4 regions of the Exiguobacterium sp. s95 genome follow, and region 1 is predicted to be linked to each of the others. Evidence: riboswitches for the same ligand, from Rfam matches in the RefSeq annotation. Region 1 holds a riboswitch; each other region holds the start of a gene.
The links. A riboswitch is a leader RNA that binds a small molecule or an ion and turns the genes downstream of it on or off. The one in region 1 is predicted to bind thiamine pyrophosphate.
Positions count from the first base shown of each region.

Region 2: it holds a riboswitch for thiamine pyrophosphate, as region 1 does, so the genes downstream of both, KNP99_RS00865 (3-oxoacyl-ACP reductase) here and thiD (bifunctional hydroxymethylpyrimidine kinase/phosphomethylpyrimidine kinase) in region 1, are expected to answer to the same signal.
Region 3: it holds a riboswitch for thiamine pyrophosphate, as region 1 does, so the genes downstream of both, KNP99_RS00740 (thiamine phosphate synthase) here and thiD (bifunctional hydroxymethylpyrimidine kinase/phosphomethylpyrimidine kinase) in region 1, are expected to answer to the same signal.
Region 4: it holds a riboswitch for thiamine pyrophosphate, as region 1 does, so the genes downstream of both, KNP99_RS02600 (ECF transporter S component) here and thiD (bifunctional hydroxymethylpyrimidine kinase/phosphomethylpyrimidine kinase) in region 1, are expected to answer to the same signal.

Region 1 covers NZ_JACSMM010000006.1:102,877-108,237, forward strand. The annotation lists gene KNP99_RS11040 (murein hydrolase activator EnvC family protein) at 1-769, shown strand, start outside; gene KNP99_RS11045 (murein hydrolase activator EnvC family protein) at 973-2,247, shown strand; TPP riboswitch at 2,309-2,419, shown strand; gene thiD (bifunctional hydroxymethylpyrimidine kinase/phosphomethylpyrimidine kinase) at 2,536-3,345, shown strand; gene thiM (hydroxyethylthiazole kinase) at 3,326-4,096, shown strand; gene thiE (thiamine phosphate synthase) at 4,086-4,724, shown strand; gene KNP99_RS11065 (hypothetical protein) at 4,745-5,182, shown strand; gene KNP99_RS11070 (ArsR/SmtB family transcription factor) at 5,260-5,361, shown strand, end outside.
Region 2 covers NZ_JACSMM010000001.1:166,385-171,745, forward strand. The annotation lists gene adhE (bifunctional acetaldehyde-CoA/alcohol dehydrogenase) at 1-1,906, shown strand, start outside; TPP riboswitch at 2,055-2,155, shown strand; gene KNP99_RS00865 (3-oxoacyl-ACP reductase) at 2,293-3,045, shown strand; gene KNP99_RS00870 (LLM class flavin-dependent oxidoreductase) at 3,083-4,402, shown strand; gene KNP99_RS00875 (hypothetical protein) at 4,569-5,361, shown strand, end outside.
Region 3 covers NZ_JACSMM010000001.1:141,898-147,258, reverse strand. The annotation lists gene KNP99_RS00760 (ThiF family adenylyltransferase) at 1-566, opposite strand, end outside; gene KNP99_RS00755 (thiazole synthase) at 563-1,327, opposite strand; gene thiS (sulfur carrier protein ThiS) at 1,330-1,533, opposite strand; gene KNP99_RS00745 (NAD(P)/FAD-dependent oxidoreductase) at 1,517-2,521, opposite strand; gene KNP99_RS00740 (thiamine phosphate synthase) at 2,518-3,108, opposite strand; TPP riboswitch at 3,198-3,300, opposite strand; gene nagZ (beta-N-acetylhexosaminidase) at 3,367-4,599, opposite strand; gene KNP99_RS00730 (OsmC family protein) at 4,596-5,021, opposite strand; gene KNP99_RS00725 (MFS transporter) at 5,227-5,361, shown strand, end outside.
Region 4 covers NZ_JACSMM010000001.1:444,531-449,891, forward strand. The annotation lists gene KNP99_RS02585 (NAD(P)/FAD-dependent oxidoreductase) at 1-594, opposite strand, end outside; gene KNP99_RS02590 (energy-coupling factor transporter transmembrane component T family protein) at 672-1,397, opposite strand; gene KNP99_RS02595 (ABC transporter ATP-binding protein) at 1,363-2,928, opposite strand; gene KNP99_RS02600 (ECF transporter S component) at 2,925-3,503, opposite strand; TPP riboswitch at 3,603-3,701, opposite strand; gene KNP99_RS02605 (50S ribosomal protein L25/general stress protein Ctc) at 3,791-4,429, opposite strand; gene KNP99_RS02610 (DEAD/DEAH box helicase) at 4,802-5,361, opposite strand, start outside.

The DNA.
Region 1 (5,361 bases):
CGCGAAAGAAGTTCAACAAATCTTGATTGCGCAAGAAAAAGCAATCGCGGCAGAAAAAGCGGCACGTGAACGTGAAGCACGGATTGAAAAAGAGCGCAAAGCACAAGAAGCACGAGAAGCAAAAGCCCGTGCTGAAGCTCAAGCAGCACAAGCAGCAGCCGATCAGGCAGCGGCAGAAAAGGCAGCAGTTGAGCAAGCTGCAGCAGAAAAAGCGGCAGCCGAGCAAGCTGCAAAACAAGCAGCGCGTCAAAAAGCAACAACGAATTCAACAAAACAATCAACGCCGACACCAGCGCCTGTAACACCAAAACCAGCACCAGTAGCACCGAATCCAGCTCCGGCTCCAGCTGCATCTTCAGCATTGTTCATTCATCCGACAAGTGGTGCGACTACACAAGGATACGGCTCAGCAAGTGGTGAAAATGGGTATGGATTCCATAATGGAATCGACTTTGGTGCACCGGTTGGAACACCAATTGTCGCAGCAGCAACAGGAACTGTCATTACGGCTTCTAGTAGTGGTCCTTACGGAAATCACATCATGATTGCTCACCAATTGAACGGAAAAACGTATACGACGGTTTACGCGCACATGAGTTCATTGAATGCGCGTGCAGGACAACGTGTCAGCCAGGGACAACAAATCGGTGCACTTGGTAGCACGGGTAACTCGACTGGACCACACCTACACTTCGAAATTCATGTCGGTGGGTATATCTACAGCGGAACAGGCCCTGCAAATAGTGTTAATCCTATGTCAATGTTATAAAATCGTAAAAGAACCTCTACATTGTAGAGGTTCTTTTTTATACAGTTTGAATAATTAGTTGTTATATTACAAAATAACGTTTTCATTTGAAATGTAAATGAAATTTTTCTGAAACTATTACGGTGCTATAATCAATTTCAGATAGTTTCACTACGGAACAGGACTTCAAAAATCGAATTCATACATAAGCGAGGAACTCACATATGCTAAAAAAGTTATTTTCTACCGTACTATTAGGGACGTTATTATTGACGAACACCCCAATCACTCAAGCGGCTACAATCAAAGAAAAGAAAGCAGATAATGCAGCTGAACAACGTAAACTAGAAAAATCAATCAAAAAACAAGAATCTAAAATTTCAAAAGAGCAACGTCAAATCAATGCGATTGATGCAGCAATCAATGAAAATATTTTTCGTGTCTCAGAAAAAAATAAACAGATTCGTCAGTTGAATGAACGAATTGAAGAGCTTGAGGCAGACATTATCCATTATGAAGAAATGTTAAAACGCCAGGAAGAGCTGTTAGGAGACCGTCTTCGTGTGCTTCAAGAAAATGATGGGAATTCGATTAAATGGGAAGAAGTCATTTTTGGTTCGAAAGATCTTGGCGATCTCTTTAGTCGTGTGATGGCAGGGAAAAAAATTGCTGAACAAGATGACAAGATGATTTCTGCTTACCTTGAAACGCAAAAAAAATTAGCTGATGCTAAAGCGACGCTTGTGGATAAAAAGGAAGAGCGAGTGAAAGAAAAAGAAGCCCTTTTGGTTCAAAAAAAGGAACTCAAACAGCAAATGAAAGCACGTAGTGCAACCTTAAAAAAATTACGTCAAGGTAAAACAAAATTTACGACAAAACTTCTGAATGCGAAAGAACTTCAAGCGACATTAGAAGCGCAAGAACGTGCGATTGCGGCAGCAAAGGCAGCAGCTAAAGCAGCAGCGGAAAAGGCAGCAGCTGAAAAAGCGGCAGCGGAAAAGGCGGCGGAGGCGGCGGAAAAAAACAACGCCGGGACGTCTAAGAAGGTCGTAAGTGCTACGCCAGTCGCTAGTGTTCCGAGTGGTTCGGCGCAGTTCGTTCGCCCTGCGTCAGGAAGTGTTTCACAAGGATTCGGACCAGCGAGTGGTGCGAATGGGTATACTTTCCATAATGGTGTCGACTTTAGAGGGTCAGTCGGATCATCAATCGTCGCAGCAGCTTCAGGAACGGTCATCACAGCAGGAAGCGGTGGACCGTACGGAAATCACGTGATGATTTCACATTTCTTGAATGGGAAAGTGTATACAACAGTTTACGCGCATATGAATTCATTATCAGTTCATGCTGGACAAACGGTCTCGCAAGGGCAACAAATCGGTACGCTCGGAAATACGGGAAACTCGACGGGCGCACATCTTCATTTTGAATTGCATATTGGTGGTTACCAATACAGTGCGACAGGACCAGCTAACACAGTTAATCCATTAGCATACTTATAAAAACGAGCTTCGGCTCGTTTTTTTTATGGCGCTATGCTACAGTGAAAGAGAAATTTAAATCATGAGCAACTAGGGGAGCTGGAGGAATCTGGCTGAGAGGAAAACCATTCTGTTTTCGACCCTATCACCTGATCTGGATAATACCAGCGTAGGAAAGTTGAGATTGAAGACATGAATAAGTGACCACACTCGTTGGTTTTTCATGGCGTCGTCTGCTTTTTTACAGCGGACGGCGCTTTTTTTCGTTCCGCTTTCTCCTTGTGCTCTCATAGAAAGTGAGGTCTATCGATGAAACATGTACTGACGATTGCTGGATCAGACTCTAGTGGTGGAGCTGGAATTCAAGCCGACTTAAAAACTTTTTCTGCTCTTGGGGTTTACGGTATGAGTGTAATTACTGCTATCACAGCGCAAAATACGTTAGGCGTACAAGCAGTTGAAGATGTATCACCAACGCTTGTCGAAGCCCAGTTGAACTCGATTTTTAGCGATATTCGTGTAGATGCCGTTAAAATTGGGATGGTCTCGAATGAAAAAACGATTCAAGTCATTGCCAAATGTTTGAAACATTATCAGGGACCAGTCGTCTTAGACCCCGTGATGGTCGCAAAAGGGGGGCATGCGCTGTTAAGGAAATATGCTGAACAAGCATTAATGGAGCATTTGATGCCGCTTGCAACCTTGACGACCCCGAATATTCCGGAAATGGAACGCATGTTAGGGCAAGCGATTTCGACAATTGATGAAATGAAGCTGGCGACGACGGAATTCGCACAAAAACGAGACATCGCTATCCTGTTAAAAGGCGGTCATCTTGAAAGTACGGATGCCTCGGATATTTTATACACGGAAGGGAGGCATCATCTGTTTCAGGAGGCACGATTAAAACGCCAGCATACACATGGTACTGGATGTACATTGTCTTCCGCGATTGCGGCACGTCTTGCGCTGGGAGATTCCCTGAAGGATAGCGTGATTTATGCTAAACGGTACGTAACTGAAGCAATCCGGCATGGATTTGCCTTAGGGAACGGAATCGGACCGACACATCACTTTTATGACATTTGGAGGGAAACGGATGCTTACAACCATTCATGATAAAAAACCATTAATTCATCATTTAACGAATGCGGTCACGATTAATGAGTGTGCCAATATGACCCTTGCGCTCGGGGGTTCACCTGTCATGGCGGAAGATATCCTAGAAGTCGAGGAAATGGTTGGACATGCAGATGCTGTCGTTATCAATATCGGGACATTGAACGCAGCTTCACGAGCGTCGCAATTGTTGGCAGGTCAAACGGCTAACCGATTGAAGAAACCGATTATTTTAGATCCAGTCGGAATGGGGGCGACGACACTTCGGACACAATTCACGAAAGAGTTACTCGAAGCAATTCATTTTACGGTCATTAAGGGGAACGTCTCTGAAATCAAGACGCTCATCGGTCAAGTCGGACGTTCAAAAGGAGTCGATGTCGCTTCCGGAGAGACATTAGATTTTCAAGTCGTCCATGAGTTTGCTGGACGGCTCGGGACGACTCTCGTCGTAACGGGACCGGTTGATTTCATTACAGACGGCAAGCGACAAGTAAAACTAACCGTAGGAACGCCACGACTCGGACACATTACAGGGACAGGTTGCATGACGGCATCGCTCATCGGAACCCTACTTGGAGCAGGGTATGATGCATTCGAAGCAGCGACCTATGGGACGTATTTAATGGGAAAAGCGGGTGAAGTCGCAGATGAAGCAGCGGGACTTGGTGATTTCCGGATGGGGTTGTTCAACGCAATCAGCTTGACTACAGAAGAAAGTTTGAAAGGGGTATTGACCAGTGGAGAATGATTACACGGTTTATGCGGTAACAGATCGGCGCTTTCACCCGGACGTTGCCTTGATTGATGCGGTCGAAGCAGCAATAAAAGGTGGCGCGACGATGGTCCAGCTTCGTGAAAAGCAGGCGCAAGGGAAAGAATTTCTCGAACAAGCGAGTGACTTGAAGAAAATGATGTCTCGTTACGGCGTCCCACTCATCATCAATGACCGGATTGATATCGCACAAATCGTCGGTGCAGGTCTGCATATCGGGCAAGAGGACATCCCTTTGAAGGAAGCACGTAAGCTGTTACCGGAAGCCACGATTGGGGTTTCTGTTTCCACCGTTGAACAGGCAATCGAAGCAGAGCAAGACGGGGCAACTTATCTTGGCGTAGGGTCGCTCTATCCAACGGCGACAAAAGACGATGCGAGTCAGATGACAAACGAAACACTCCGGGCGATTCGCCGGGCTGTTTCCCTTCCTCTCGTCGGGATTGGTGGAATCACACATCATGTGGTGCCCGACTTATTCGAGATGCTTGAAGGATATGCCGTCGTCTCTGCCTTATTCGCAGCACCAGATATTGAACGTGCGGCACGAGAGTTCAAAGAGGCGGTTCAGACTGCGCGTCAAATAGTATCAGACCGGGTATAATCACTGAAGAGGTGATGTACGTGAAATGGCAAGTCATTCGCTTTCGGGGAGGCTGGATTCGGTATCGAATCGAACCACAAATCATTCGAATCGACAACCGTGGAAAGTATCATTTAGGTTGGAAATTGTTTCCCTATCCGAATCGTTATGCATTTGAATTGGCGGTTTTGTTAAAAAACAAACACCAACAACGATATAAACGGCCGCTGTTGATTAAAACGGCATCCATCGCTACGGAAATCTGGGGCCATACACACCTCGATTTATTTTATCGAGTGATGTTACAAGTACCGTTACCACGCTTCCTATCGAATCGATATAAGGAGCGATTGCGAAATACAAGTATCATCGATATCGGTGTACGGGCTGTCGATACTAATCGAATCGTTTGGGATATCGGGAATCGATTAGGGGGATGGGCAGTTTTTCGTACAATCCAAAAAAAACATCGGAAATGAATCTTCACCTCGCGAATCATCGTAGTCATCTTACTTGCATTTGTTGTTTTAGGATGGTGCAATAGTTTGGAGGAGAGGTGAAGACAGTGGAGGCACCACGCTGTGAGACGATTGCGATCGATAAAAAACGTGCTACTGAAATTGGTCATGCCGTTGAGAAAATCCCGACGCTTGAGATT
Region 2 (5,361 bases), on a different contig from region 1:
CGAAAAAACAGCGAAAATCAAACGTGCCGTCAGTGACCTTGTCCTCTCCAAAACGTTTGATAACGGCATGATTTGTGCATCGGAGCAAGCGGTCATCATCGATCAGGAAATCTACGCGGAAGTCCGGGCGGAGATGGAAGCACTCGGTTGCTACTTCTGTACAGCAGATGAGAAAAAACGTCTCGAAGCGCTCGTCATCAAAACCGATACATGTGCCGTCAATGCTGACATCGTCGGGAAACCGGCAACATGGATCGCAGCAAAAGCCGGCATCGACGTCCCGAGCAACACCGTCATGCTCGTCGCAGAACTTGAAAAAGTCGGCTCAGAAGAACCACTCTCACACGAAAAACTAAGCCCTGTCCTTGGTGCGTATAGCGTCCAGTCAACGGAAGATGCGTTCCATGTCGCTGAACGGATGCTTGAAATCGGTGGCCTCGGTCATACGGCAGTCATCCACACGACGAATGACGACTTGATGACGACATTCGGAATGCGGATGAAAGCCTGCCGGATTCTCGTCAACAGCCCGTCAGCACACGGTGGGATTGGTGATCTGTATAACGAATTGACACCATCACTGACACTCGGTTGCGGCTCTTACGGGAAAAACTCCGTCTCTGAAAACGTAACGGCGAAACATCTACTCAATGTCAAGAAGGTGGCGAGACGACGCGTGAACATGCAGTGGTTCAAAGTACCGGAAAAGATTTTCTTTGAAAAAAATTCAGTCCAATACTTGAAATCGATTCAAGATGTCTCACGTGCGTTGATCGTCACCGATCAAGCGATGGTCGAGTTCGGCTACGCGGATAAAGTCATCCGCAACTTACCGGCAGGCGTCAGCTACCGGATCTTCGACCAAGTCGAACCGGATCCATCGGTTGCAACGGTTCAGACAGGAGCGCAAGCGATGCGCGACTTCAAACCGGACTTGATCATCGCCCTCGGTGGCGGATCAGCGATGGATGCAGCGAAAGGCATGTGGCTCTTCTACGAGCAACCGAACGAAACGTTCTCGAACTTACGTCAAAAGTTCCTCGATATCCGGAAACGGGCCTATAAATTCCCGGCGCTCGGTAACAAAGCGAAGTTCGTCGCGATTCCGACGACGTCCGGAACAGGATCTGAAGTCACACCGTTTACCGTCATCACGGACAAAGAGAAAAACGTCAAGTATCCGATTGCTGACTATGCATTAACACCAGACGTCGCAATCATCGATCCGGAATTCGTCATGACGGTCCCGGCATCAATCACGGCTGACACCGGAATGGACGTCTTGACACATGCGACAGAAGCCTTCGTCTCCGTCCTCGCGAACGACTATACGGACGGACTGGCGCTAAAAGCGATCAAGATGATCTTCGACTACTTGCCACGCGCTTATGCGAATGGTGACGATGCCGAAGCACGCGAAAAAGTTCACAATGCGTCAACGATGGCCGGAATGGCGTTTGCCAATGCCTTCCTCGGGATTAACCATTCGATCGCACACAAAATCGGTGGGGAGTTCCACACGCCACACGGTCGGACGAATGCAATTCTGATGCCACACGTCATCCGCTACAATGCAGCGAAACCGACGAAACTTGCTTCGTTCCCGAAATATGAATCATTCATCGCTGATGAACGGTACGCAGAAATCGCCCGTTATCTCGGACTACCGGCAGCGACGACGGAACAAGGTGTCGAATCATTAATCCAAGCGATCACAGAACTCGGACAACAGTTGAACATCAAAATGTCGTTCAAAGCCCAAGGCATCAAAAAAGCCGACTTTGAAGCAAAACTCGATAAGATGGCAGTCGATGCATTCGAGGATCAATGTACGACAGCGAATCCGAAAATGCCGCTCGTGACGGAACTTCGGAACATCATGGAACTTGCCTACGAAGGCGTATAACAGAGAAATAAATCATGGCAATCAAAAGAGCCTTGCTTCCGGTCGACGGAGGCAAGGCTTTCGTTCGTAATCAAAAGAGACACCGACAAAACTGTCCTGTCATTATTGACAGATATTTCTAAGACCGCTAAAGTGAAGGTAACTTGAATAGAATCACTAGGGGTGTTACTAAACTGAGATGAGTAGATACTCAAACCCTTTGAACCTGAACTAGTTCGTACTAGCGTAGGGAAGTGTAGACTCTAATAAACAAGCGAAGACCAGTCTGTCGGTTTTTTGTTATGTGATTATTTAGACGTGCGCAACTTTCCTTTTGGAGAGTTGCGCTTTTTTTGTTTACGACTTCGCTATTTAAGTTGCAAAAGACGATGAAGGAGTGGAAGACAGTGAACAGAACAGTGTTAGTGACGGGAAGCAGTCGGGGACTTGGCGCGACGATTGCAAGAGTATTGGTGAACAACGGGTTTAAAGTTGTGATTAATTATTATAAGAGCGAGGATGCGGCAGAGGAACTCGTAAATGAGCTCGGTGCAGAACATGCCATTGCCCTGTATGCGGATGTCACGAAGCGACAAGACGTCGAGACATTGATGCAGTTAGCGACAGCTCATTACGGACAAATCGATGTCGTAATCAATAATGCATTAGTCGATTTTAAGTTCGATCCGCGCGCTCAAAAATCATTCATCGATTTGGAATGGGAAGATTATCAAAAACAGTTGGATGGCACGTTGAAAGCAGCGTTCCACGTCGTGCAAAGTGTTCTGCCGCAATTCATTGAACGAAATAACGGCACCATCATCAGCATCGGCACGAATCTGTATCAAAACCCGGTAGTTCCCTATCACGAATATACGACGGCAAAAGCAGGGTTGATCGGCTTTACGCGTAATCTTGCATCAGAGCTAGGACAGTACGGCATAAACGTGAATGTCGTCTCCGGCGGCTTGTTGAAAGTGACGGATGCCAGTGCTGTGACGACCGCTGAAGTATTCGATTTAATTGCCCAATCAACTCCGTTAAAAAGAGTGACGACGCCGGAAGAGGTTGCGCAATTGGTCGCCTTTTTAGCGTCAGAAGCAGCCTCTGGCATTACCGGTCAAAATCTAACCGTAGATGGCGGATTGACGATGAACTGATGTCAGCGCTCAGGAGAAAGGAGTCAGGGACCTAAAGATGACGAAAACGAAGCAGTTAAACATCGGTGTTTTATTGTACGGCTGTGGCCATCATCAAGCGGCATGGTTAATGCCGGATTCTGCGATTGAAGAAATCGGGGAGAGCGGTTATTATCAGCGATTGGCTCAACTAGCGGAAGCGGGTTGCCTGGATGCTGTATTTTTTGCTGACAATCAATCTTTTCCTGCTGCAAACGCAACTGAACTACCGGCCTTTTGGCTCGATCCTGTAATCAATTTAACCGCTATTTCTCAAGTAACCCGCCATATCGGGTTAGTTTCAACGATATCGAGTACGTTTTCAAATCCGTATACAGCGGCGAGACAACTGTTAAGCCTTGATCACGTGACGAACGGGCGTGTCGGCTGGAACCTGGTTACGTCGATGACGGACTGGGAAGCGTTAAACCATAGTATGGATGCGCTCCCTGCAAGGGACGAACGGTATCAAAAGGCGGATGAATTTGCATCTGTAATGGAAAAATTATTTTTATCCTGGGATCGAGCTGATTTCCTTTCGAGCCGGACGGACAACCGGTTAATTGATCCTGAAAAGATTCAACCGATCCATCATAGCGGGACCTACTTCAACGTAAAAGGTCCTTCGTCTACACCGCGTAGTCCTCAAGGGAAGCCGGTGGCAATGCAGGCGGGTGCATCTGCCCAAGGGATTGCACTTGCATCAAAGCACGCGGATGCCGTCTATTCGGTGTCGTGGAATGTAAAGCAAGCGAAAGCATTCCGGGAAAGTCTACAGAAACAAATCAAAGAAAGTGAGTCACCGGAGCGGCAGATTAAAATCTTTCCTGGATTGGTTACATACGTCGGTCGAACCCGGGAAGAGGCGCTGGCGAAGAAAGCCGAACTAGATGAAAAATTACCGGTCGCGAATGCCTTGAAGCAACTGAGTTTCTTTTTGAAACAGGACTGTTCTGATTGGGATCTTGACAAAGAGGTGCCGTCCTTACCGCCTGTCGAAGCGTTTTCAGGACCCGTCGGACGCTATAAAACGATTCTTGAAATCATCGATGATACAAAGCCTACACTAAGAGAACTGTTAGGTTATCTGGCAGCTGGTGGGGGACACCTGACACTGATAGGTACACCGGAAGAAATCGTCGATCAGATGGAGCTGTGGTTTGAAATGGGTATCGCAGACGGATTTAATCTGATGCCGCCGTCACTCCCGTCAAGCTTAGAGGATTTTGTAGACCTGATCGTTCCTGAACTGCAAAAAAGAGGGTTGTTTAGAGAAGCCTATCAAGGGACTACGCTTCGGGAACATTTTGGTTTAGATCAGGTGGGCAGTCGGACGTGAAAAAAATCGTAAAGTAAGCGTTCCTGCCAATCGGAGTTCGGCGTCTGGGAAGTAGCCCGTTCGTCATGAACGGGCTACTTTTTGTATTTACTGCAGAAGATTCGTTTTCAAATCACCTGGAACAGGAATAACTATACAAACAATCTAGTCAAGGGGAGGCGCTTTTATGGAGCGGAGGCAACAGCGAAAGGAACGCTCGCATATGTTACGCAATATCTTGTTTGGTATAGGACTCGCTTGTATTGGTTTTCTCGTCCTGTTCGGTGTCATGACCGTTCTCGTCCAACAAATCGAGAAGTCTGCCGATTATCAGGCGTTCGTCGAACTGATGCAGGACACGGACGTCTCGTGGACGACATTGGAATTGACCCTCGTGTTCCTCCTGTTTTTCATCAGCGGAATGGCTGTCACGTTGCCGGAAGCCGTCAAAGAGGGATTGACGAATCAACTGATTGGCGCAAATGATACGGGGAACATCTTGTCGATTTTCGGAATCGATCTCAATCAAGTCTTGGAACCGCTATCCTTCCGCGCCGAATATGGCAGTCCCTTCTTATCGATTTTCGGAATCGGTCTATTCCTAATCTTATTCTTAGTTTTACGGATCGGCGCAACGCGTGTGACCTGGACGATTCGAACAATCAGCTTTTTAGCGGCGAGTTTCGTCTTGTTTGCATTTACGTTCAACACAGCACTCGGGATTGATGTGCTGACAATTGATCAAGCGACCGTCTGGAACGGAATCTTCATTTTACTCTTTTTGACAGGTCTGTTTTATCTCGCGTTTTATCCACGACAACTGTCCGGTATGTCAGCCGCCTCCCGTGCTGCGATCATTATCCTGATGGTCGCAAGTAGTGCACAACTGTTCTTTACGGTGACGGATGAAGCGAAATATGAGGGGGACGCCTCGACCCGGACGTGGTTGACTGTTTCGAGTTTAAACGCAGGCAGTGACG
Region 3 (5,361 bases), on a different contig from region 1:
GGACCAATCACCCCCGCCGTTTCGCACGTCGCTTGCCCGCGCGGTAAATGTTCGAGCAAACAATGCAGGCACGGGGTCTCGTCCGGGAGGACCGTATAGGTCATGCCGTAACTCCCGACGCACCCGCCGTAAATCCACGGAATTTTGTGTTGCGCTGCCACATCATTGATCAGCATCCGGATGTCGAAGTGATCGGTTGCGTCAAGAATCAAATCGACACCTGAGATCAATTGCGGTAATTCGTAACGCGTGACATCGGTGACATGGGCTATAATCTCGACTTCCTGATTGATGGCATTTAAGCGGCGCTCCGCCGCGATCGCTTTCGGGACATGCTGCGCGGCATCGTCCTCCGTGTAAAGGTGCTGCCGCTGGAGATTACTCCACTCGACGTAATCGCGGTCGACGATCGTCAGCTTGCCGATTCCGGCCCGGACGAGTTGTTCGGCACTTGCCGTTCCGAGTGCCCCCATACCGATGAGGAGAACATGTTTTTTTGTCAGCTCATCCTGTCCCGCCTGACCGATCGGACGAAACCGGGTTTGCCGTGAATAACGATCCGTCATCGACTCATCCCTGTCTCGGGACTACTCGCCGTCGCGTACCGTTTCTTTTCAATCCGTCCCGCTTCAAAGCCAAGTCGTCCCGCTTCGACGGCAAGCTTCATCGCTCGCGCCATCTTGACCGGGTCTTTCGCATGGGCGACAGCCGAATTAAGTAAGACGGCGTCTGCGCCGAGTTCCATTGCATAGGCGACATCGGTCGGTGAACCGATTCCTGCGTCGACGATGACCGGGACCGTCATCTGTTCGATGATGAAGCTTAAGGCCAGTGGATTAAGGATTCCTTGTCCGGATCCGATTGGGGACGCGGCAGGCATGATGGCGTGACACCCGAGTTCTTCCAGTCTTCGTGCCAACAACAGATCGTCTGACGTATACGGTAAGACGGTGAATCCTTCTTTTAATAATTCTTCCGATGCCCGCAACGTTTCGATCGGGTCCGGTAACAGCGTTTTATCACAGCCGATGACTTCGACTTTGACCATGTCGCACAGTCCGGACGCGCGGGCGAGTTTTGCCAGCCGAACCGCTTCTTCCGCTGTCTTCGCCCCCGCCGTGTTCGGTAATAAATGATACTGACTCAAATCAAGCGCCTCTAAAAAGTTCGGTTGACTCGCTTCGAAGATATCCATCCGGCGCACGGAAAAGGTCAGGATGTCTGCTCCCGATGCCTCGACTGCTTGCTGCTGTGTCGTCACGTCGGGGTATTTGCCCGTTCCGAGTAATAACCGCGACTGAAATGTCGTTTGACCAATCGTTAACATGATTAACCGCCTCCTACGAAGTGGACGATTTCAAAAGAATCGCCTGTTTGAATGGGTGTGTTTTGGTATGCTGTCCGCTCGACAATCTGTCGATTCTGTTCGATGATGACCATTTTTTCCGTCAAATTGAGATGATGAATCAATCCGTCGATTGTCGAAATCGATCCGTCAAGCGTATACGGTTGACCATTAATAGTGAGTTGCATTCGTGTTCCTCCTCGATTCATGTAATGAAAACGGACGAAGCTCATATTTCGGCGTGATTCCCGTTACCTCGTCTGCCAGGACGGACGCCGTGATCGGGGCGAGTAATATCCCGTGCCGATGATGGCCGGTCGCGACGAATAGGTGCCCGACTCCCGGGACCTGCCCGAGATAAGGCAATCCGTCCGCTGTTTGTGGACGAATCCCGGACCAGATGTCCACGATTTCCGCTTCTCTGATTGCCGGGAACAGTCGCGCCGCCGCCTGCAGGAGATGTTCAATCCCGCTGACGCTGACCCCTGTCGTCTCGTCACCGATCCGTTCCGTCGCCCCGATGATGATCCGTCCGTCAAACTTCGGGACGAGGTACACGTCGTCGCTAAACAACGTCTCGGTCAAGACATGCCCCGGAAGCCGGACGGCGAGGCATTCGCCTTTGACCGGTACCGTCGCGATCTCGACACCACTCGTCGCGAGTAACGCTTCTGATCCCCGACCGCTTGCGACCACGACGTTACTGGCTTCGCGCTTACCGTTACTCGTCGCAACGCCGACGACGGTCGCCCCTGCCCGGAGCAGTCCCGTGACCGTTGTCTGTTCTTCAATCACACCTCCGCGGACTTTAATCGCGTGACGGAGCGAACGCGTCAACTGGACGGGATCGATTTGACCGACGGATGCAAATTGAATTTCCTCATGGCCCCGAATCAACCGAAAGGGATTTTCTTTATAGCCACTATCAATGCCGGTCTCATTAAACAGCTCACGGACGAGGTCGGGATAAAGCTGTCGACTCGCTGCCGCCAGTTGATGTAAGGCAGGGATCAGTTCATGATCCGTCGCAAGCATGCCGGCTGCCGCTCGCGTCGTTCCTTCGCCACACCGGCTTTGCTCAAGCACGCGTACCGCTTGTCCTCGTTTGAGCAATTCGTAGGCGAGTGTCAAACCGATTACGCCTGCGCCGACGATTAACGTCTCTGTTGCTTTCATTGATCAAGCACCTCGCGATACGCTAGGACTGCTTCGACCGGATTTGCCTGACCGAGAATCCCTGACATCACAGCGATGCCAGCAACGCCGGTCGCGAGGACACCCGCGACATTCTCCGGCTGAATCCCGCCAATCGCGATGACGGGGACTTTTGAAAACGTGACGATTTGCGCGAGTGCCGCTAGTCCGCGCGGGGCGACGTCCTGTTTTGACGCCGTCGCAAAGACATGACCATACATGACGAAGTCGCTGCCCGTCTCAAGCGCTTCCGTCAAGGAGTGAATTGATCGGCCGATCTGTAGCTCGCTGAATTGACGCCGCACGACAGCGACGGGAATACTGCGTGATGTCAACTGGACACTTGCCTTCGTTACGAGGGCGACATCAAGCCGGTCATGGACGATTAGTTTTTCACGTGGAACACCGGCGCATACTAGCGCCTCGATCAATTGGACGAGTCGGTCCGCCGACCAACCCGGTTCCCGGATATGAATCATGTCGGCATAAGGCACAACAGCCGGCAAGACTTCTAGAAGATGTGTCAGCTCTTTTGTCCCGGTCGTCACAATATGTAACTTCGGACGCATACCTTCTCCTCCTTGCTACACAAAAAGGACCACCCCATGAACATGATGGAGTGGTCCGAAAAATGTCCAGGTAAGACCTGAGACAGGATGATAATCAGAAGCCACTTCCCTCCGCTAGTACGAACTAGATCAGGTTCAAAGGGTCCGGATATTTCCGTCTCAGTCTGCTGCGAGACTCCCCTAGTGTAGAACTATTTAGTGTTGGTTGGTTCATTCGTAGTCTACCATGACCGCTCGCTTGATTTCTAGTCTGACTTGTCAGTTCAGCCGATCCGTGACCGTTTTGACCTGTTCCGTCAATTGTTCACGCGTTGGAATCAGCTTCGTGTCTGCTAAATCATACGTTTGTTTCAGACGTAAGACACGTGTCACTTTCGCGTCGAGGTCAGCCCGTGATAGTGACTTGTCCTTGATCCCCTGCATAATTGCCGCATGAACATCCGTGTAAGCACCGGCTTGCGAGAACATCGCCATGTCGGCACCACGTTCGAGGGCGAGACGCGAAGCTTGGGCGAGACCATATTGTTTCGTGATCGCACCCATTACGAGGTCGTCCGTCACGATGACGCCATCGAACTTCAACTCTTCACGCAACAGTTGTTGCATGACCGGCTCTGATAACGACGACGGATTGTCTGGGTCGAGCGCCGGGAATAAAATGTGTGCGACCATCACCATTTCCGCTCCGGCATCGATTGCCGCTTTGAACGGGACGAGTTCCAGTTGCTCGAGTTGCGCTTTCGTCTTCGTCACGGTCGGTAAGCCGACATGCGAATCGACGGTCGTATCCCCGTGTCCGGGAAAATGTTTGATGACCGGCACGACATCTTCCGACTTGATTCCCAGCATTAACGGGACACCGAGCCGGGCGACATCATCCGGCTCAGCACTGAGTGCCCGGTCACCGATGATCGGGTTCGCCGGATTGCTGTTGACATCAAGAACCGGGGCGAAATCCATATTAAATCCATAAAACCGTGACATCGCACCAAGCGCCTGTCCGGTCTTTTGCATCAATGCCGGATCGTTTTTCTGACCGAGCGTCAGACTCGGAGGTAAATGAAACGTTTGATCCGGGACACGACTGACACGTCCTCCTTCTTCATCGAAGCCGAGGAACGCGAGCGCTTCGTCGTCTTGTGCGTCCTTGATTGCTGCCGTCAAGGTTTTCAGCTGGGCGTCTGACGTGATATTGCCTCCGAGTAACAGGACACCGCCTATCGCGTGATCGTTTAACAGACTTCGGTCCGCGTCCGATAACGTCGTCCCACTGATCCCGATATACAGCAATTGATCGACCTTTTCAGCAGTCGAGAGTTTGGCGAGCTGACGTTTGATGTCTTGCTCCGCCTGGTCGGCAGCCGTCGGTTCGTCAGCGACCGGCTGTTGCTGACTCGTCTTCGGTTCCGGTTTCGTCTTCGGTTCTGTTGCTGGTTCACTCGCGCATGCCGTCAAAAAGCAAGCCGTTAAAAGCACGTAAATCGGTTTCAAAGCGGTTCCTCGTTTCGGACGCCATTGATTGAATAATAGACTTCAATTTCAGCATTCAGCGATTTCGAGACAGAACAGTATTTATCTTTTGATAACGACACGGCCCGGCGGACTTTATCATCCGGTAAGTCGCCTTCGAGACGATAATGAATCGAAATCGTCGTAAAGCGGCGCGGGTGTTCCGTCGCCCGTTCTCCCTCAATGTCCATCTCAAACGAGGTTAACGGTAAACGCATTTTTTCTAAAATGGAGACGATGTCCATTCCCGTACAGCCGGCGACGGCGTGTAACAACAATTCAGTTGGTCGTGGTGCTCCGTTCTCCCCGTTATTTTCAGGTGCTGCATCCATTGCCAGTTGGTGTCCGGACTCCGTCACTCCACTAAAGCCCATCTTGTGATTCCATGTAATTGTCGCTTGCATTTTTCTCACTACCTTTCGATTTTTAGTTCGGTTCGCTTCGCTCTCCTTCATTATAGCGTAGTCTCACCTGAAGAAAATTGACATGCTATTCAAAATAATTCTTCTTTTCCGTTTCCATCCGATTCCCGTTCACCTGACACACGAATCATGCTATTCTGAAAAACGATAGTTTCGCGCTGCTTAGCGCTAGAATTGAGGAATTGATATGTCATCTACTACCCGTTTAAGTAAAACGGACTGGCTTTTAATCGCCACCCTCTCCTTACTGACGTTCGTCTTAGGCACAAGCGAATTCGTCATTGTCGGGATTTTATCAGAAATCGCTTCGGCCCTCGGAATT
Region 4 (5,361 bases), on a different contig from region 1:
ATCAAGAGAGAGGAACCGGTCGACGATGCGTGTCACGCCCAGCGTATCCAACCGGTCAAGGATGCTCGCCTCTGCCGGGTGTCCTGCGAGGAGCGGTTCATCATGGACGAGTGTGACCGGACAACCGTCCGATTGGAATGAGGCGGCCATCTCGATTGCAGCAGCACCGCTCCCGACGATGACGGGCGACGATGCCTCTTTAAACTGACGGAGCGCCTGATCGATTTGATAATTCGGCTTGATCGTGACGCGTGACGTCGCATCTGAGACATTCCAGTCATTCGAACCGATGTTACACGATACGACGTCGTAAGAAATGATTTCGCCTGACTGACAGAAAACTTGTTTCGTTTGCGGATCGATCCGCGTGACACGTTCCTCCATCAATGTCTTTCCGTGAAGAGAACAGAGTGCTTTGACATCGACCCGGGTCTCCTCGAGTCGATACGTGCCGTCCGCAAGACCGGAGAACATTCCTGAATAATACTGATAACGGGACGGGTTGATGACGATCCATTCAACATCCGGATGCGTTCCTTCCTTGATACATTCTAAATGGGCATGACCTGCCCCGACTAATACGATTCGTTTCAAACCTTCACCTACTTCTTTAAATTAACTGCTTCCGAGACTATGATTCCCTGAATCCGTCTGCGTTAATCTAATGAATGTCATAGGACAATCCGAAGCAAGCTCGCCACGAGACAAACGAGAGCAAAAAACACTTGATCGTGACGCGTCACGACCGGACGGACATAATACGTCCGCTCGGCCTGAAACCGACGCGCTTCCATCGCAATCGCGATTTGTTCCGAACGGATGATACTGTTCGTAAAAAGCGGTAAACTGATGGCGAAAAACGTCTGCCATGGCCAAATCGAGTGCTGTTGCCGGACCCGCCGTGCTTGACGGATTGTTCTTATTTCCTGCTGAAAGATCGGAATAAAACGAATCCCTGCTAAAAAGCCGTATGCGAGACGGTCCGGAAGGCGGCACTGATGAATCAGGCTCATGACGAACCGGGTTTGGTCGGTCGTCGCGATGAACGTCAAACTGAGGAAGACGAAGGCGAGCATCCGCAGTGCAATCAACCAGGCATGACCGATACTTTCTTCCGTGACGCGAAACCAACCGAATGACCAAACTTCCGTACTGCCTTTTCCGAAGGCTGCTATCATCCAAAATGTCAGCAAGAACAAGACGAGGTAGGGGGAGACCCGTTTGGCGAGCGTCAACAGTGACCAACCGGAGCAGCCCAATCCGACCGCAGCGAGTAAAAGTAAGGCTATCGTTTCGCGTAACGTCGGTGCCGCAATCAAGAGCACCATCACGTACAGGAGGGCACCGAGCTTGAGTGCCGGATTAATACGTGCGAGCGGGGAGTCGTTTTCCTGCACGACGTTTCACCTCCTCGAGTTGCTGATACAAATACGATAACGGACGAGAGAGTTGGTTATGCTCGAGTAACGTCTCGTCTTTAAACAAAGTGTCCGGTGTGCCGTCGAACTGAAGTCGCCCGTCACCAAGGACGAGGACCCGGTCGGCATACTGGTGGACCAGCTCCATGTCATGCGTCACCATGATCAGCGTCGTCCCGTTTAATCGCGCCTGCTCGAACATCTCGATGAGTTGACTTGTCGTCTCGGCATCTTGACCGAACGTCGGTTCATCGAGCAACAGGACGTCTTTTGGTTCTAACAACATCGTTGCGACGCTGAGCCGTCGCTTTTGACCCATGCTCAGGGCGAGGGGCGACTGACGGGCGACATGGGTTAACCGGTAGGATTGCAACGCCGTTTCAATCCGCTCCGGCGTCGGTGCATCCATGCTGATTACGAGCTCGTCTTCGACCGTCTGCTTGAGAAATTGGAGCTCTGGCTGTTGAAAGACGAATCCGACGTGTCGGTAATAGCTCCGACTTTTCCATGTCCGCAGTTCTTTTTCGAACAAGCGGACCGTACCGCCTTGCGCCGGAATCAATTTCGCCAGTGTTTCGAGCAACGTGCTTTTCCCGGCACCGTTCGATCCGACGACCATGATCCATTCTCCGGCGTGTGTTGCAAGCGACAGGTTATCGACAATCACTTGCTTACGGCGTCCTAACGCGGTGCGCGTCAGCGCGAACGTCGTGTCGTGCCGAACCGGAGGACGGTTGTTAGTCACTTTTCGTAACCGCCCCGCCTGGGAAGAAGCGGGGGGCACGGTTTCCAGTTCATACGGGTAGAGGAGCGGCGTCGCAATGCCGCGTCGTTCAAGTTCATCGCGATACTGACCGAAGACATCAAGCGGCGGACCATCGCGTAAAATCGTTCCGCCGTGATCGAAGACGAGCACCCGGTCACTGAACGTCACACAGCGGTCAAGCTGATGTTCAATCAGAACGAGCGTCAACGTCCGGTCGTGATGGAGTTCCTCAATCAGCTGCATCAAAACCCGATGTCCTGCCGGATCGAGTTGCGCCGTCGGTTCGTCAAGCAATAGAATATCCGGCTCAAGCGCTAGGACGCAGGCGAGGGCGAGTCGTTGTTTCATCCCTCCTGACAGTTGCATAATCGGTGTCGTCAGCGGCACGTCCAGACCGACACGTGCCAGTACGGCGTCAATCCGGTCATCCATCTGACTGCGGTCGACTGAGCGATTTTCAAGACTAAAGGCAACTTCCGCTCCGACGGTCTGCATGCAGAACTGGTCGTCCGGATTTTGAAAAAGGATTCCGACCGTCCCATTCGTTTTGCAGTGGCCGCTGACATCGGCTTCGATCGCGTCAGGTAATAAGCCGGCGAGAACATGTAAAAACGTCGTTTTCCCACTGCCGCTCGGTCCGACGAGCAACGTCGTTTCCCCTTCGTGTAGCGTCACCGTCACCTTGTGCAGGACGTTGTCATGTTGCCCCGGATAGCGGACAGACAAGTCGTTACAATGAATCATGCTGCATCCGGCTTCCGCCGCTTACGCCCGATCGCATAACCGTTCAACGTCCCTGTCTTGACGAGCGCATCGACGATGACTTTCGCAAGTAATCCACCGAGCAATGCACCGCTGACGAGTTGAAGGGAAAACGTCAACAGAAGTGTCGTCGTCGTATAGTAGGCGAAACCATTGACGACAAGACTATAGACCATACTACCGATTGCGGCGAACATTCCGGATAGAACTAACGTCATTGTGTTGAACTTCCGGTATCCGAAGAGGGCAAAAGCGATTTCGGCACCGATTCCTTGAGCGAAACCAATCAATAAGGCCGATAATCCGAAGTGACTCCCCGTGAATAATTCGACAGCCGCGGCGACGACTTCTGCAATCAGTGCTGCCCCGGGCTTTTGAATGATGTAGGCGACAAGCGGACTCGCGATGACCCAAATCCCGAACATCCAGTTCGATCCGACCGGTCCGAAGATCGCGGAAATCGGTAACCACAATGTCGACCACCCTAAGTAGAGTACCCCGCAAGCAACCGACAACATCATCATGACGATGATTTCTTTCATTTTCCAACTGTTCATGTTCCTATCTCCCTTTGGCACAACCACCAGACAAACAAAAAGACCGCCCTCTATGAAAGAGAGCGGTCACTGAATCTGCAAACATGCAGAAAAATTGAACGAATTACCGCTCCACTTTCCTACGCTAGTATGAACTAGATCAGGTTCAAAGGGTCCGAAGTGAATCGTCTCAGCCAATGGGCTCCCCTAGTGGATGTGCATATAGTGTGTACGCTATTTACTGTACCGACTCTACCGACAGTTGTCAATACAGATAAAAACCCTCCGCGAGGGGAGGGTAAGAAAAATTATTCTTTTTCTTTCGTTTGTTCTTCAGTAGAAACTTCTTCTGTCGCTTCAGCTGGTTCTTCAGCATCTGCTTCTTCGAGATCCGCTTCAAGTGTCGATTCGACGACGGCAACGACTTGAATGTCACCTTCCGTAACGATACGGTATTCTTTTTCTTCCGGCAAATCCGAAACCGATAGAGAATCACCGAGGTTAAGATTTGTCACATCGACTTCGACGCGTTCCGGTAATTTATCTGGTGTAGCTGCAACTGTTACTTTAAAGAGTGTTTGTGAAAGATATCCACCAAGTTTTGCACCAGCCGCTTCGCCGACGAGGACGATATCTGTTTCGACTTCTGTTTCTTCATCCATTTTAACAGCGATGAATTCAACGTGCTTGATTGTTGGTGTGAAGATATCCATATCGAGTTTATTGATCAGTGTGTTGACTTTTTTACCACCGATTTGAAGTGCAACAAGTGCATTCTCACCATGTTCGCGAACGACTTTGATCAATGCTTTTTCGTCAAAGGCAATCGGTGTACTTTCCACTTTGTAACCATACACGACACCAAGAGCTTTTCCTTCATGACGTAATTGCTTTCTAAGTGAGCGTGGGCGTACTTCGCGTTCTTCTACTTTTAATGTTACTGACATGTTCATTTCCCCCTTGAATTTGGTATAGCCCTCAAAAGGTAATGAAGAAAGGAGTGGAACGAATCGTTCCGGATCAAGACGGTGCATCGAATGCTATTTCAAATTGATTTCATAAAAATGAAGATCGAAGTGAGTGGTTAGCATTTCTCTCCCAGGTCATTACGCTGATATTGAGAAACATGTGGTTGTAAAAGCAACTCGCTGATGCGGTGCTATGATAGTTATACCCCCGTAACATTAAAAGCTAAACATCAACCGGCGAAAAAACGATAGCAAGAAACCTGTTCTCCTTAGAGCAGCAACGGTTTACATCATGTAAAGAAATCATTGGACGAAGCAGCTCCCTTAAAAATATAGGCGGTGAACTTCCTCTTATTCAAGCAATTGAACCATCTCATCGACCGATAACGCAAGTGAAGCCGGTTGTTCAAGTATGTCCGTCACGAGTGTCGCCTTCCGCTCCTGCAGCTCGATGATTTTTTCTTCGATCGTGCCTTTCGTGATTAATTTAATGACTTCGACCGTCTGTGTTTGTCCCATCCGGTGTGCCCGGTCAGCCGCTTGCTGTTCGACAGCCGGATTCCACCAACTGTCATATAAGATGACAGTATCCGCCGTCGCCAGGTTCAGTCCGGTGCCGCCCGCCTTCAGTGAAATCAAAAACAGATCGACTTCGCCTGCATTAAAACGGTCGCAGCGTTCGAGACGCTCCGCAATCGGTGTATCCCCGCGCAGTTCGAAATGAGGGAGGTGCAACTCATGTAGGTCGTCCCGAATCAAATCGAGCATTTTTGTAAACTGTGAAAAAATTAAGATCCGTTTGCCTGCTGCCCGTTTTTCTTGAATCAAGGCGAGCAACCGGTCCCGTTTCGCCGACCGACCACGGTAGTTTTCGACGAACAACCGGGGATCGCAACAGATTTGCCGGAGCC